2 regions of the Pseudomonas sp. CCC3.1 genome follow, and region 2 is predicted to be linked to the other one. Evidence: predicted binding sites of a transcription regulator. Region 2 holds the regulator's gene; the other holds the start of a gene.
The links. The regulator LexA, encoded in region 2, represses DNA repair genes until DNA is damaged. The targets are predictions, from matches to a motif close to CTGTNTNNNNANACAG.
Positions count from the first base shown of each region.

Region 1: the regulator LexA is predicted to act here: its motif matches at 2,584-2,599, upstream of recN (DNA repair protein RecN).

Region 1 covers NZ_CP133778.1:4,341,290-4,349,480, reverse strand. Annotated here, with positions in the region: gene RHM56_RS19180 (outer membrane protein assembly factor BamE) at 1-268, opposite strand, end outside; gene fur (ferric iron uptake transcriptional regulator) at 367-780, shown strand; gene recN (DNA repair protein RecN) at 877-2,559, opposite strand; gene grpE (nucleotide exchange factor GrpE) at 2,812-3,378, shown strand; gene dnaK (molecular chaperone DnaK) at 3,480-5,396, shown strand; gene dnaJ (molecular chaperone DnaJ) at 5,716-6,840, shown strand; gene dapB (4-hydroxy-tetrahydrodipicolinate reductase) at 6,851-7,657, shown strand; gene carA (glutamine-hydrolyzing carbamoyl-phosphate synthase small subunit) at 7,916-8,191, shown strand, end outside.
Region 2 covers NZ_CP133778.1:1,079,530-1,087,720, forward strand. Annotated here, with positions in the region: gene topA (type I DNA topoisomerase) at 68-2,695, shown strand; gene RHM56_RS04955 (DUF6586 family protein) at 3,040-3,561, shown strand; gene RHM56_RS04960 (hypothetical protein) at 3,680-3,913, shown strand; gene sulA (SOS-induced cell division inhibitor SulA) at 3,973-4,446, opposite strand; gene lexA (transcriptional repressor LexA) at 4,458-5,066, opposite strand; gene RHM56_RS04975 (TetR/AcrR family transcriptional regulator) at 5,328-6,035, shown strand; gene nagZ (beta-N-acetylhexosaminidase) at 6,216-7,214, shown strand; gene RHM56_RS04985 (S-methyl-5'-thioinosine phosphorylase) at 7,240-7,983, shown strand.

The DNA of each region.
Region 1 (8,191 bases), 2.6 Mb from region 2:
GTTCTTGTTGGCGTTCACCGCCGCCGGGCTGCAGGCTATACAAATAATCCCAGCGATCAGGGTGGAATGTATCGGTCAGCAGGGCGTTGCCCATAATAAACCGCACTTGCCGGCGGGTCATTCCCGGGCGCAACTGGTTTATCATGTCCTGCGTGACGACATTGCCCTGTTGGATGTCGATTTTGTAAACCCCGGGGAATGAACAACCGGCGAGTGCGAGCAGTCCCACAAAGGTGAAACTGGTTAGCAAGAGCTTGGTGTTTTGCATCGGTGGGCGACTTCCACTATCTTGGCTGGGACAACGTAAACGCCGATCATACCCGTATTAAGAGAAGCTGCGAAGCGGCTTCCGCGAGAAAGCTAACCATGGTTGAAAATAGCGAACTACGTAAGGCCGGACTTAAGGTGACTCTGCCACGAGTCAAGATTCTACAAATGCTTGACTCTGCCGAGCAGCGTCACATGAGCGCCGAGGATGTATATAAGGCTCTTATGCAGGCTGGCGAAGACGTCGGTCTGGCCACGGTTTACCGTGTGTTGACCCAGTTTGAGTCAGCCGGGCTGGTGATCCGCCACAATTTTGATGGCGGTCATGCGGTCTTTGAACTGGCTGATGCGGATGGCGGTCACCACGACCATATGGTCAACGTGGACAGCGGTGAAGTGATTGAATTTTTCGACGAAGACATCGAAAAATTGCAGCACGCCATCGCGGCCAAGCACGGTGTTGAGTTGGTGGATCACAACTTGGTGCTGTACGTACGCAAGAAAACTAAATAAGCATGTCGCGCGAATTTCGGTTCGCGAAACGAACGAAGGCGACCTCCGAGTCGCCTTCGTGCTGTCTGGAAAATGATTTTCCGTGACCGTTCGTCGTTAAGCTGCGAGATTTTTCGCAGTGACCACCATTTTCTTGGCGTGAGCCAGCGATTCTTTGGTCAGGTCAATGCCGCCGAGCATGCGGGCGACTTCTTCTACGCGTTCTTTTTTGCTCAATTTTGAGACGGCTGTGCGTGTTGTCTCGCTTTCGCGAGCCTTGTGCACGAAGAGATGCTGATGGCACTGCGCGGCGACTTGCGGTAGGTGAGTGACCGTCAATACTTGGCCGCGCTCACCCAGGCGGCGCAGTAGCTGGCCGACGATTTCAGCAGTCGGGCCGCCGATGCCCACGTCTACCTCGTCGAACACCAGGGTCGGTACGCGCGAGGTTTGTGCCGTGATGACCTGAATGGCCAGGCTGATACGTGATAACTCACCACCAGACGCTACTTTGGCTAACGCCTTGAGCGGTTGACCAGGGTTGGCACTGACCAGAAGCTCGACATGTTCCAGGCCGTGGGGCATCGGGTCGCTGCTGCTCTGTGGGCGCAACTCGATCACAAAGCGGCCGCCGGGCATGCCCAAGCGCTGGATTTCTTCTTCAACGGCGCTGCTCAAGCGGGTCGCGGCATGACCGCGCAGGTTGCTCAGTTCGCGTGCGCACTCTTGATAGTGGCGGGTGTAAGACGCCAGCTCATTGGTCAGGCGCTCGATGTTTTCATCGTTTGCGTTGAGTGTTTCCAGTTCGTCGAGCAGGTTTTGTTGCAGGGCAGCGACGTCGGCAGGTTGCACGCGGTGCTTGCGTGCGAGGCTGTAGATGGTGTCCAGCCGTTCTTCGAGGTATTGCAGGCGACCCGGATCCGCATCGAAATGATCGAGGAAGCGATTGAGTTCGCCCACGGCTTCTTCGACCTGAATCTGCGCACTGGCCAGCAGGTCGGTTGCTTCGCTCAATGAGCCAGAGTTGTTATTGATGCTCGACAGGCGATTCAGGCTTACCGTCAGGGCATTGAGGACGTTGCCGGAGTCGTTTTCACTGCACTGTTCGACAACCTGGCGGCAAATAGTCAGCAAGGTTTCGGCATTGGTCAGGTTTTTGTGTTCCTGCTCCAGTTCTTCCAGTTCGTTTTCACCCAGCGACAAGGTTTCGAGCTCTTCGAGCTGATAGCTCAGTAGCTGATGACGTGCGCGCTGTTCGTCCCCGGAATTGGACAGGTGCTCAAGCTCTTGGCGGGTTTGGCGCCAGCGTTGTGCGGCCAGTTGCACCTGGCGGGCCAGGTCGGAGGCCCCGGCATATTCGTCGAGCAGTCGGCGGTGAGTGTCGGGTTTTAGCAGCGACTGATGTTCGTGCTGGCTGTGAATGTCTATCAACAGTTCGCCCAGGGCTTTCAAGTCGCCTTGCGGGCTGGGGGTGCCGTTGATGTAGCCCCGTGAGCGACCTTCGGCGGTGATGACTCGGCGCAAGATGCACGGGCCGTCGCTGTCCAGGTCGCGTTCGGCAAGCCAGGCCCGGGCTTCGGGAATGTTTTGCAGGTCGAAGGTGGCCAGAATGTCGGCTTTGTCGGCCCCAGGGCGAACCACACCACTGTCTGCACGGTCACCTAAGGTGAGGCCGAGTGCATCCAGCATGATCGATTTACCGGCGCCGGTCTCACCAGTGATTACACTCATCCCGCGATCGAGTTCGAGATCGAGATGTTCAACGATGGCGTAGTTGTGTACGGACAGGTGCACCAGCATGGGAGCCGCTCCAAAACGTAATGTCTGGTTATTTATACAGTGTTTTGTTTCGTGCTGACAATGGGTGTGCTTAGTTCTATTTGCTTGGATTTAAGGCTTTTTTAGGCGGTTTTGAGTTCGCAGGCGGGGCATTCAAGGAGGCAGGAGGCGTTTCTTAGTGCTTTTTGGCTCTTGAACCTGAAAATTGCGACCCCATATATCTTGGCAGAAGCGCGAGTCGAGCTCGCGGACGATGTTTGAAAGGAGAAATCTATGGCAGACGAACAGACTATGGATACGCAGAATCAAGATGCTAATCAGGCCGCCGATGCTTCAGGCGAAGATCTGGTGGCCCGTGTACAGGTGCTCGAAGAGCAACTGGCTGCAGCTAATGATCAAGCTCTGCGTGTAGCTGCTGATTTGCAGAACGTTCGCCGTCGTGCCGAACAGGATGTTGAAAAAGCACACAAATTTGCATTGGAAAAGTTCGCTGGCGATCTATTGCCGGTAATCGACAGTCTGGAGCGCGGCCTTGAGCTGTCCAATCCGGATGACGAGAACATTCGTCCAATGCGCGAAGGGATCGAGCTGACCCTGAAAATGTTCCAGGACACCCTGAAGCGTTATCAGTTGGAAGCCATTGATCCTCACGGCGAACCCTTCAATGCCGGGCTTCACCAAGCGATGGCAATGCAGGAGAGCGCAGACCTGGAGCCAAACAGTGTGCTCAAGGTGTTTCAAAAGGGCTATCAGCTCAATGGCCGCTTACTGCGCCCGGCTATGGTCGTAGTCAGCAAGGCGCCAGCGCCGGTTTCGCCATCGATTGACGAACAGGCTTGAAATCGGTCGCAAGGCCCCCATTTAGAAGTCAAGCGTTTAAGTAATGCCGCAGTTGGTCATCACTGCTGCGGCAACAAAATCCAAATTTAGGGAGAGTTAACATGGGCAGAATTATCGGTATTGACCTCGGGACCACCAACTCGTGTGTGTCGGTTCTGGAAAACGGTAAAGCAAAAGTTATCGAAAACGCAGAAGGCGCGCGTACTACGCCGTCGATCGTTGCGTACGCTAACGATGGTGAAATTTTGGTTGGCCAATCCGCCAAGCGTCAGGCAGTGACCAATCCGCATAACACCCTGTACGCGGTGAAGCGTCTGATCGGTCGTCGTTTTGACGAAGAAGTTGTACAGAAAGACATTCAGATGGTGCCTTACAAGATCGCCAAGGCTGACAACGGCGACGCTTGGGTTGAAGTGAACGGCCAGAAAATGGCACCGCCACAAATCTCGGCTGAAATTCTGAAGAAAATGAAGAAGACTGCCGAAGACTACCTCGGCGAGCCAGTGACTGAAGCGGTGATTACCGTTCCGGCCTACTTCAACGACAGCCAGCGTCAGGCGACCAAAGACGCCGGCCGTATCGCGGGTCTGGACGTAAAACGCATCATCAACGAACCAACCGCAGCTGCTCTGGCTTACGGTATGGATAAAGCGAAAGGCGACCACACGGTCATCGTTTATGACTTGGGTGGCGGTACTTTTGACGTATCGGTTATTGAAATTGCTGAAGTTGATGGCGAGCACCAGTTTGAAGTGCTGGCGACCAACGGTGACACGTTCCTGGGTGGTGAAGACTTTGATATCCGTCTGATCGACTACCTGGTTGACGAGTTCAAGAAAGAAAGCGGCATGAACCTTAAAGGTGACCCGCTGGCGATGCAGCGTCTGAAAGAAGCTGCTGAAAAAGCCAAGATCGAACTGTCTTCGAGCCAGTCGACTGATGTGAATCTGCCGTACATCACTGCAGATGCCACCGGTCCTAAGCACTTGAACGTGAAAATTTCGCGCGCCAAGCTGGAATCGCTGGTTGAAGACCTGGTTCAGCGCACCATCGAGCCTTGCCGTCTGGCTCTGAAAGATGCTGGTATCGATGTTGGCGCGATCAACGACGTGATTCTGGTCGGTGGTCAGACTCGTATGCCGCTGGTACAGAAGCTGGTCACTGAGTTCTTCGGCAAAGAAGCACGTAAAGATGTGAACCCGGACGAAGCGGTTGCAATGGGTGCTGCTATCCAGGGCGCGGTATTGGCTGGTGATGTTAAAGACGTTCTGCTGCTGGACGTGAGCCCGCTGACGCTGGGTATCGAAACCATGGGCGGTGTAATGACTGCTCTGATCGAGAAAAACACCACGATTCCTACCAAGAAATCGCAAGTGTTCTCGACTGCTGACGATAACCAGGGCGCGGTGACCATTCACGTGCTGCAAGGTGAGCGTAAACAAGCGGCTCAGAACAAGTCGTTGGGCAAGTTCGACCTGGCTGACATTCCACCTGCTCCACGTGGCGTGCCTCAGATCGAAGTAACCTTCGACATCGATGCCAACGGCATCCTGCACGTAAGTGCAAAAGACAAGGCGACTGGCAAGTCTCAGTCCATCGTGATCAAGGCGAACTCGGGTCTGTCCGAGGAAGAAATTGCTCAGATGGTACGTGACGCTGAAGTCAACGCTGAGGAAGACCGCAAGTTTGAAGAGCTGGCGGCAGCGCGTAACCAGGGCGACGCACTGGTTCACTCGACTCGTAAAATGGTTGCTGATGCTGGCGACAAGGTTACTGAGGAAGAGAAAGCTGCAATTGAAGCTGCTGTAGTTGCACTTGAAGCCGCTGTTAAAGGCGACGACAAGGCTGCTATCGAAGCCAAGGTTGAAGAGCTGTCCAAGGTGTCTGCTCCAGTCGCACAGAAAATGTACGCGGAGCAAGCGAACCCGGCAGACGCAGCGGCCAAGCCAGCTGATTCGGCTGAAAAAGCGGATGACGTTGTCGACGCTGAGTTCGAAGAAGTTAAAGACCACAAGTAATTAGCTTGTTGGTCGGCCGGTTGACCGTGCATAAGCGGTGACTGGTAGGATGTCGCCGCGCGGGAGCTTGCTCCCGCGTTGGCGTGTCTGGAGTAGAGGAATTTTTACAGCATGCGACAAGGTCGAATGCTGGCGGTTGGGACAAACGCTTTTATGTGTCTCTGTCTGAAGTAACCGCTCCTGTCGGCCAATGCATTGGCTGTTAATCAGAAACCAATATCGTTGAAAAGACGTGAGTTGAGCCTTGTTTGTCCAGGCTCGGCGGGTTTGGTGAGGCTCGGGAGGGTTTTTCCAAACGTCCTTGAGAGTGCAAAGAATTATGGCAAAGCGCGACTATTACGAAATATTGGGTGTCGAACGGACCACCACTGAGGTGGAGCTGAAAAAAGCGTATCGTCGTCTCGCAATGAAGCATCACCCGGACCGTAATCCGGATGACAAGGCCTCCGAAGAGCTGTTTAAAGAGGCGAATGAGGCGTATGAAGTGCTGTCGGACTCCAGCAAGCGTGCTGCTTACGATCAGTACGGCCATGCCGGTGTTGATCCGCAAATGGGTGGCGGCGGTGCTGGTTTTGGTGGGCAGAACTTCTCCGATATCTTCGGCGATGTATTCAGCGATTTCTTTGGCGGCGGCCGTGGCGGCTCTCGGGGTGGTGCTCAGCGCGGAAGCGATTTGCGCTACACACTGGAACTGAACCTGGAAGAAGCTGTACGCGGTACCACGGTCAATATTCGTGTGCCGACGTTGGTCAATTGCAAGCCGTGCGACGGTTCCGGCGCGAAGAAAGGTTCTTCGCCAGTGACCTGTACCACCTGTGGCGGTATTGGTCAGGTGCGCATGCAACAGGGTTTCTTCTCTGTTCAGCAGACCTGCCCGCGTTGCCATGGCCAAGGCAAGATCATCTCCGATCCTTGTGAAAGCTGCCGTGGCGAAGGTCGCGTAGAAGAGTACAAAACGCTTTCCGTGAAAGTGCCGGCGGGTGTCGATACGGGTGATCGTATTCGTCTGTCTGGCGAAGGTGAAGCAGGTGTGCAGGGCGGCCCGGCTGGCGATCTGTACGTGGTCATCGATGTGCGCGAGCACGCGATTTTCCAGCGCGATGGCAAACATCTGTTCTGTGAGGTGCCAATCAGTTTTGCTGATGCTGCACTGGGTGCGGAACTTGAAGTGCCGACGCTGGATGGTCGGGTCAAGCTCAAAGTCCCTGAGGGCACGCAAACCGGTAAGCAGTTCCGCCTGCGTGGCAAAGGTGTTGCTCCGGTTCGTGGTGGCGGTGTTGGCGACTTGATGTGCCGTGTTGTGGTTGAGACGCCTGTGAAGCTGAGCCGTCGTCAGCGTGAGTTGATGGAAGAGTTCCGTTCGACGCTGGAAGGCGATAGCTGCCACTCGCCGAACGCGACCGGTTGGTTCGAAGGTGTGAAGCGTTTCTTCGGCGACTTATAAGGGGCAGGGCATGCGACGTATAGCTGTGATGGGCGCTGCCGGGCGCATGGGCAAGACGCTGATTGATGCGGTGCAGCAGCGTTCACCGCTGTGTGGCCTGACTGCGGCGGTTGTCCGTCCAGGCAGTTCGCTGGTGGGCGCTGATGCGGGTGAGCTCGTGTCTCTTGGGCGCATCGGTGTGCCGCTGTCAGCAAGCCTTGAAGATGTTGCTGATGAATTCGACGTACTGATTGATTTCACGCTGCCTGAGGTGATGCTCAATAACCTGGCTTTCTGCCGCAAGACGGGCAAAGCCATGGTGATCGGTACCACGGGGTTGAGCGCTGCACAGAAGCAGTTGCTGGTTGAAGCTGCAAAAGATATTCCGATTGTGTTTGCGGCGAACTTCAGTGTTGGCGTCAACCTGTCGCTCAAGTTGCTCGATATGGCGGCGCGGGTGATGGGTGATGATGCGGATATTGAAATCATCGAAGCTCATCACCGGCACAAGGTTGATGCGCCATCGGGCACGGCCATGCGCATGGGTGAGGTGATTGCTGATGCGTTGGGGCGTGACCTGCAAAAGGTTGCGGTTTACGGCCGTGAAGGCCATACCGGTGCTCGTGAGCGCGAGACTATTGGTTTTGCGACCGTTCGCGGCGGCGATGTGGTTGGCGATCATACGGTTCTGTTTGCTGCAGAGGGTGAGCGTCTTGAGATCACCCACAAGGCATCCAGTCGCATGACTTTCGCCAAGGGTGCTGTTCGCGCTGCCTTGTGGCTGCAAGGGCGTGAGCCTGGTTTGTACGACATGCAAGATGTGCTCGACCTGCGTTGAGTCGACTCTGTAAAATCGGGCTGTTGCGCAACCTGCAGCCCGATTTTTAACCGCTAAGCGATGACCTGTCGCATTCCTCTGCCTTTTCGGCTCTTTAGCGGTAGACCAAAAAAGCCTTTTTCTGTAAGCTACAGCTTTAGTGTGTCCACTAAAAGCGCGCAGATATTCGATGAAGAAGCGGGGTGACGTGTCCATACGTCACTCCGCTTTTTTACAACCTGCGATCGCCCTTTCAGGCTTTATTTACGGGAGGTCTTCTTGACTAAGCAAGCCATACTCGCCCTCGCTGATGGCAGCATTTTTCGCGGCGAAGCCATTGGGGCCGACGGTCAGACCGTTGGTGAGGTGGTGTTTAACACCGCAATGACTGGCTACCAGGAGATCCTGACGGATCCTTCCTATGCTCAGCAAATCGTGACCCTGACTTACCCGCATGTTGGCAATACCGGCACTACCCCGGAAGATGCCGAGTCTGATCGTGTCTGGTCCGCAGGTTTGGTAATTCGTGATCTGCCGCTGGTTGCCAGCAACTGG
Region 2 (8,191 bases):
ATATATAGCGGTGCCGCGTCAGGCGCTCACCGCCTTTCACTTCTAGAATTCAGGAATTTTCTGATCCATGGGCAAATCGCTGGTCATTGTGGAATCCCCGGCTAAGGCCAAGACCATCAACAAGTACTTGGGCAACGAGTACGTGGTGAAGTCGAGTATCGGCCATATCCGAGACCTGCCCACCAGCGGTTCGGCTAGCGCCAGTAAAGAACCTGCTGCCAAGCGTGGTAAGGCAGCGGCGGGCGAAGCGCCGGCCCTGTCGCCTAAAGAGAAGGCTCAAAAGCAGCTAATCTCGCGCATGGGGGTCGATCCCGAGCATGGCTGGAAAGCCAAGTACGAGATCTTGCCTGGCAAGGAAAAGGTCATCGAAGAGCTGCGCCGGCTCGCCAAAGATGCTGACACCATCTATCTCGCAACCGACTTGGATCGCGAGGGGGAAGCCATTGCCTGGCACCTGCGCGAAGCCATTGGTGGTGACGACAGCCGCTACAAGCGCGTGGTGTTCAACGAAATCACCAAGAAGGCGATTCAAGAAGCCTTTTCCAAGCCGGGCGAGCTGGACATCAACCGGGTGAACGCCCAGCAGGCGCGTCGCTTCCTCGACCGTGTGGTGGGTTACATGGTGTCGCCGCTGCTGTGGGCAAAAATTGCCCGCGGCCTGTCGGCTGGCCGTGTGCAGTCGGTTGCCGTGAAGCTGGTGGTTGAGCGTGAGCGTGAAATTCGTGCGTTCAACCCTGAAGAGTACTGGGAAATCCACGCCGACCTCGGTACGGCCAAGGGCGCGAAAGTGCGCTTCGATGTTGCCCGTGAAAAAGGCGAGGCCTTCAAGCCGCTGAACGAAGCCCAGGCCATGGCCGCGCTGGAGAAGCTCAAAGCCTCCAACTACACCATCGTCAAGCGTGAAGACAAACCGACCAGCAGCAAGCCGTCGGCACCGTTTATTACCTCCACCCTGCAGCAGGCCGCGAGTAACCGCCTGGGCTTCGGGGTGAAGAAAACCATGATGATGGCCCAGCGTTTGTATGAAGCGGGCTACATCACCTATATGCGTACCGACTCTACCAACCTCTCTGCCGATGCGGTCGCGATGGCGCGTACTTACATAGAAAGCGAGTTCGGCGAGTCGTACCTGCCGCCGGCGCCTAACGTGTACAGCAGCAAGGAAGGCGCACAAGAGGCTCACGAAGCGATTCGTCCTTCTGACGTGAATATGCACCCGAGCAAGCTGTCGGGCATGGAGCGCGACGCTGAGCGCCTCTACGAGCTGATCTGGCGCCAATTCGTGGCGTGCCAGATGCTGCCAGCCAAATATTTGTCGACCACCGTCAGCGTGGCAGCCGGTGATTTCGAGTTGCGTGCCAAAGGCCGCATCCTGAAGTTCGATGGTTATACCCGTGTGATGCCGCAAATCACCAAGCCGGGCGATGACGACGTATTGCCGGATATGGCTCAGGGTGACGTGCTCAAACTGATTGATCTCGATCCGAGCCAGCACTTCACCAAGCCACCTGCGCGTTACTCCGAGGCCAGCCTGGTAAAAGAGATGGAAAAACGCGGTATTGGTCGTCCTTCGACCTACGCGGCGATTATCGGGACCATTCAAGACCGTGGTTACGTTGCGCTGCACAACCGTCGTTTCTACTCCGAAAAAATGGGCGATATCGTTACCGAGCGCTTGTCCGAGAGCTTCTCTGATCTCATGGACTACGGCTTTACCGCCGGCATGGAAGAGAACCTCGACGATGTGGCACAAGGTGAGCGCGACTGGAAAAACGTGCTGGACGAGTTCTACGGCGAGTTCAAGAAAAAACTTGAAGTAGCGGCTGCGCCGGATGGCGGCATGCGCGCCAACCAGCCGGTCATGACCGATATTCCGTGCAAGGAATGTGGTCGTCCGATGCAGATTCGTACGGCTTCGACAGGCGTGTTCCTGGGTTGCTCAGGTTACAGCCTGCCGCCTAAAGAGCGCTGCAAGGCCACCGTTAATCTGGTGCCGGGTGACGAAATCGCGGCGGACGACGAAGGTGAGTCCGAGTCGCTGGTACTGCTGGGCAAACATCGTTGCCCGATTTGCAGCACGGCGATGGACGCCTACCTGCTGGATGAAAAGCACAAGCTGCACATCTGCGGTAACAACCCGGATTGCGTGGGTTACGAAATCGAAGAAGGCAACTATCGCATCAAAGGCTACGAAGGGCCGAGCCTTGAGTGCGACAAGTGCGGCAGCGAGATGCAGCTTAAAACGGGTCGTTTCGGCAAGTTCTTCGGCTGCACCAACGCGGAATGTAAAAACACCCGCAAACTGCTGAAAAGCGGTGAGGCGGCGCCGCCGAAAATGGATCCGGTGAAAATGCCGGAGCTCAAGTGCGAGAAAGTAAACGACACCTACATCCTGCGTGACGGTGCATCGGGCCTGTTCCTGGCAGCGAGCCAGTTCCCGAAAAACCGTGAAACCCGTGCGCCGTTGGTGATCGAGATCATTCCTCACAAGGATGAGATTGATCCCAAGTATCACTTCCTGTGTGAAGCGCCTAAGAAAGACCCGGATGGCCGCCCGGCGGTTATTCGCTACAGTCGCAAAACCAAAGAGCAATACGTGCAGACTGAAGTGGATGGCAAACCGACAGGCTGGCGTGCGTTCTACGACGGTGGCAGCTGGAAAGTCGAAGACAAGCGTAAAGAAAAAGACGCTTGATACCGAGCTGACCGGCTAAAAAACCGCGCAAGGGCTGCATGCCTTGCGCGGTTTTTGTTTAGGTGGGTGTCCCTCGCAGCCTTCGTGCCTCGGCAGCGACTACAGTTTGTGTTGGGGTGAGCTTTGAAACGCCGAGTTGGAAGGTTTTACGACTGCTGCGCAGCCGGACGTAGCCTCGCAAAGCTCGTCAACTGCTACGGGCGCTACATATCAAGGAGCGAGCTTGTCTCGCGATCTTTTGGTTTGTGACGGAGAAAAATCCTCTCGTCATGGCCTTGCGCCCTTATCCCCTATCCCTGAGACTGCTGTCAGCCCTTACCCCATTCGCTGTGGAGCGCCTCAACATGGCTCACGAACTCTATACCCGTACCAATCAGAAAATTTATTTTGCTGGCCTGGCGCTTGAAGCCATGAACAAGGCGGGCGAAGGCAGGGCCATGAATGCTCAGGCGCTGGTTCAGTCTGAGCGCGAGTCAGCTGTGTTCCATTTGTATGGGGCACTTTTGGGGTTGTGTCACGAGATTGCTGGCTTTTATCGCTTGCCTCAGGCCAATGCTCCTCGTGTTGAGTTGCTGCTGACTAAAGAAATACTGGATGCGGTGGCGATCCCCGAATTGGCTGAAATGGTCGAGCTGGCACAAGCGCCGCACACCTGGTTGGCGCAATTGGTTGCTACGCACGCGGCGTTGTACCAGCCGTTGCAAGCGCCGAAGAAGGTTAAGGCAGACGTGTTTCAGCCTCTGATCGAGACAGTGAACCTGGAAGACGAAACTCCCGAAGCGTTGAGTCGCGAGACATTGGAAGAGTGGCGTCAGAACCTCAAGGGTTTGGCCATTCGGTTCCGCGATGGACTAAATGAGTGTTGAAGGACGCGCATAAAACTGTACAGTCATTCATCAGTCAGTCATTAAACCGTCTCAGATCCTGGAAAAATGACAAGGGATGACTGATATAATCCCGCGCTTTCGTGGAGAACAAACTTTTATGCCAACGTCCTTTCTAGAAATTGTCGAATTGCCAGACGGCCGTATCGAGTTGCGCCGGGCTGAAGACGAGGGGTCTTTGGTGACGCTCAACTTCTCTGAAGACGCCAAGGTTTTTCTTCAAGGTCAACACGTCGAGGTGGCCAAAGCCATGCTCAGCGTAGGTGTGCAGATGGCTGGCCGATTGGCCGAAGGCGAGCTTGAAAAAGACGAAGGACCGCGCATTCTGCATTAAGCGCTTAATGAGTCATGCGTGTCACAGACAGGCTTGAGCATTGCGCGCAAGCCCTGTGTTTAGCCCAAGCGAATATTCAAGCTTTGCCCGTGCCCGATACGTGCTGCGCCAATCAGTTGTTGGCGAGCGGCGACGGTCAACGGGTTGATCCAGCTGACCACTGTGTGGCTGCGACCCAAGCGCAGCGCTTCGCAGGTAAGTTGCAAGGCGCTTTTATTGCCGTTGGGTTGCAGAAGCAAAATACGCTCGCGGTTCAACCCGGCATCTCGCAGCCAGCTTTGAGTCAAGCTGGCAGGCGGTGCTATTAGGGTCAGCCAGCGGTCGTCTTGTTGCTCGCTCAATTCGCGGAGCATGGGAGCCAGCAGGTTCAGGCAGTTTCCCGCAGCACCGCGCAGCGACAACTCACTGAAGACTTCGGGTTCGGCGCTCCAGGGTGCATCGAGCACTTCTTTGATCGCAGAGGGCATGGGTTGCGCCATGAACACTTCGAACAAAGGGAGTTGTGCTGGCAACGGTGTGTGTGGGAACTGCATGGCATCTCCTTTTAGCGGCGGATAACGCCGACGCTCAGGCCTTCGATAACCAGCTCTTGCTCTTTGAGGTTGACCTCAATGGGCGCGAAATCCGGGTTTTCAGCGATCAGCCAGACTTTGCTGCCTTCACGCTTGAAGCGCTTTACAGTGACTTCGTCGTCAATGCGGGCCACAACAATCTGGCCGTTTCGGGCTTCGCGGCAGGTATGCACCGCCAGAAGGTCGCCATCAAAGATGCCGACGTCCTTCATGCTCATGCCTTGTACCCGTAACAGGTAGTCGGCGCGTGGGTGGAAGAAGGTCGGGTTGATGTTGCAGGACTCTTCGACGTGCTCTTGCGCCAGGATCGGGGCGCCTGCAGCGACTCGGCCGATGATGGGTAGGGTCGATTCGTCAGCCTTGGCCTCAAAGCCGGGGATGCGAATGCCGCGAGAAGCGCCGGGCGTCATTTCGATGGCCCCCTTGCGAGCAAGGGCCTTGAGGTGCTCTTCGGCGGCGTTGGGGGATTTGAAACCCAGTTCCTGTGCGATCTCGGCACGGGTGGGCGGGTATCCGTTGTCATCCAGGCATCGCTTGATGAAGGCCAGGATCTCAGCTTGGCGTGGCGTCAGTTTTAACATGGTGATCGCTCTGTCTTTTTATACAGTGACTGGGATTATATACAGTGAAGGCTTATTGGCAATCACCCATTTTCAGCCATCCGCTGGACGGTCACTGGCAGTTTGTATGAACCGCCTTTTATCAGCCGAAGCCTTGCTGGCGGCGGCTGTGGTTAAATGCGAGACCGCCCGGTCGCAAACCGAACACGCCGCCTTGACTTTTTACAAGTCGAAACGTATGTTTCAAACAGGTGTTTTAATGTTTTGTCAGGCGGAGTAGCCATGGCCCAGTCGGAAACCGTTGAACGTATCCTTGATGCTGCTGAGCAGCTGTTCGCGGAAAAAGGTTTTGCTGAAACTTCATTGCGGCTGATTACCAGCAAAGCCTCGGTCAACCTGGCGGCGGTCAATTATCATTTTGGTTCGAAAAAAGCGCTGATTCAGGCGGTTTTCTCGCGCTTCCTGGGGCCGTTTTGCGCCAACCTTGATCGCGAGCTGGAGCGTCGTCAAGCCAAGCCTGAGCAGCGCCCTAGCCTTGAAGAGCTGTTGGAAATGCTGGTTGAGCAGGCGCTGGTGATTCAGCCGCGCAGCGGTAATGACCTGTCCATTTTCATGCGCTTGCTGGGTTTGGCGTTCAGCCAGAGCCAAGGGCACTTGCGTCGCTATCTCGAAGACATGTACGGCAAGGTTTTTCGCCGTTATATGGTACTGGTGAACGAGGCCGCGCCTCAGATCCCGCCGATTGAGCTGTTTTGGCGTGTGCACTTTATGCTCGGCGCAGCGGCATTCAGCATGTCGGGGATCAAAGCCCTGCGTGCCATCGCCGAAACCGATTTTGGGGTGAATACTTCAATCGAGCAGGTGATGCGCTTGATGGTGCCATTCCTCGCGGCTGGTATGCGTGCACAAAGCGGTGTCACTGACCCGGCGATGGCCAGTGCCCAGCTTCGTCCCCGCACTAAAACTCCGCCGATCGCCGTCAAGGTTTGACTGTTCGCGGGTGGGCGCGGCAGCTTTGTTCCGCTAAGCTAGCCGCCATGTCTAGCCCTGACTTATTCCCGTCTATTGATTCACCGCTGCCTCTCTGGTGCGCGGCGCTCAGGCGTGTGCCTGCACCCTTTAACGGGATATAAGCGCTTTCTCTCTTAAGGATTTTCCATGAGTTCTGCCTTGCAAGGCTCCTTGATGGTGGACGTCGCCGGTACCTGGCTGACGGCTGAAGACCGGCAATTGCTGCGCCAGCCTGAAGTGGGCGGGTTGATCATCTTTGCGCGCAATATTGAGCATCCGCGGCAGGTGCGTGAGTTGAGTGCGTCGATTCGTGCCGTGCGTCCCGATTTGTTGCTGGCAGTCGACCAGGAAGGCGGCCGGGTGCAGCGTCTACGCCAGGGCTTTGTGCGTCTTCCCGCTATGCGCGCAATTGCCGATAACCCTAATGCAGAGTACTTGGCAGAGCAATGCGGCTGGATCATGGCCACAGAAGTCTTGGCCATAGGCCTGGATTTGAGCTTTGCCCCGGTCCTGGACCTTGATTACCAGCGCAGCGCGGTGGTGGGCAGCCGTTCTTTTGAAGGCGACCCTGAGCGTGCGGCATTGTTGGCGGGCGCCTTTATTCGCGGGATGAACGCTGCGGGTATGGCTGCAACGGGTAAGCATTTTCCTGGGCATGGATGGGCAGAGGCTGATTCCCATGTAGCCATTCCTACAGATGAGCGCAGTCTAGAGCAGATCCGCGCCCACGACCTGGTGCCATTTGCCCGTCTGAGCAAGCACTTGGCGGCTGTGATGCCTGCGCATGTGATTTACCCGCAAGTCGATAGCCAGCCAGCCGGGTTCTCGCGGCGCTGGTTGCAGGATATTTTGCGTGGTGAACTGCAATTTGACGGTGTCATTTTCAGTGATGACCTGTCGATGGCCGGGGCGCACGTGGTGGGCGATGCTGCCAGCCGCATTGAAGCGGCCTTGTCTGCCGGTTGCGACATGGGCCTGGTGTGCAACGACCGTGCAGCCGCCGAGCTGGCGCTCAGTGCGGCTCAGCGCCTTAAGGTCACGCCATCGGCACGTATTGCACGGATGCGGGCGCAGGCCTGGGCCAGCACTGACTATCGCCAGAGCCCGCGTTGGCAGGTGGCGATGGGCGCGCTCAAAGATGCTCAATTGATCGATTAACTGAAGTTTTAAGAGGCATGGCTCAATGACGGTTTACGCAATTATTGGTGGCACGGGGCTGACTCAACTCGAAGGGTTGACCATCAGCCGCTCGCTGGCCCTCGACACCCCTTACGGCCCGACCTCGGCCGACATTCAGATCGGTGAGTTTGGCGGGCGTGAAGTGCTGTTTCTGGCGCGCCACGGTCATCCGCATCGGGTGCCGCCGCACCAGGTCAATTACCGCGCCAACCTGTGGGCGTTGAAGCAGGCCGGGGCCGAGGCGATTTTGGCGGTGAACGCTGTGGGCGGGATCCACATGGCCATGGGCACCGGGCATTTCTGCGTGCCGCACCAGTTGATCGACTACACCAGCGGTCGCGAGCACACCTATTTCGCCGGTGATCTGGAACACGTGACTCACATCGACTTCAGCTATCCCTACACCGAATCCCTGCGCGAACAACTGATCAGCGCTCTGGCAGCTGAGGGTTGCTCCTACAGCAGTCACGGCGTGTACGCGGCCACCCAAGGCCCGCGACTTGAGACTGTGGCTGAAATCGCCCGTCTTGAACGTGATGGCTGCGACATTGTGGGCATGACCGGCATGCCCGAAGCCGGGTTGGCTCGCGAGCTGGATCTGGATTACGCCTGTCTGGCGTTGGTGGTCAATCCGGCAGCAGGCAAGTCCACGGCGATCATCACCATGGCCGAAATCGAACAGGCGCTGCACGACGGCATGGGCAAGGTCAAAGCGACCTTGGCGCGGGTGCTGGCCGCTCACCTTTGATTGTTTACTAGGCAGTGCAGTGAATGCTCTCTATAGAAAACGTATTGCACAACGGCGACTGGAGTCTTGGCTTTAGCAAAAGAGTCCTTGAGCGTGGGCACAAATACTTTCGAGAAGATCGTGTCGAGTTGCTTGAAGTTGATGATGACTGTATTCGTGCCACGTGCGAAGGGGGCCAAGGGTATGTCTACGAACAGCTGATTCGCAT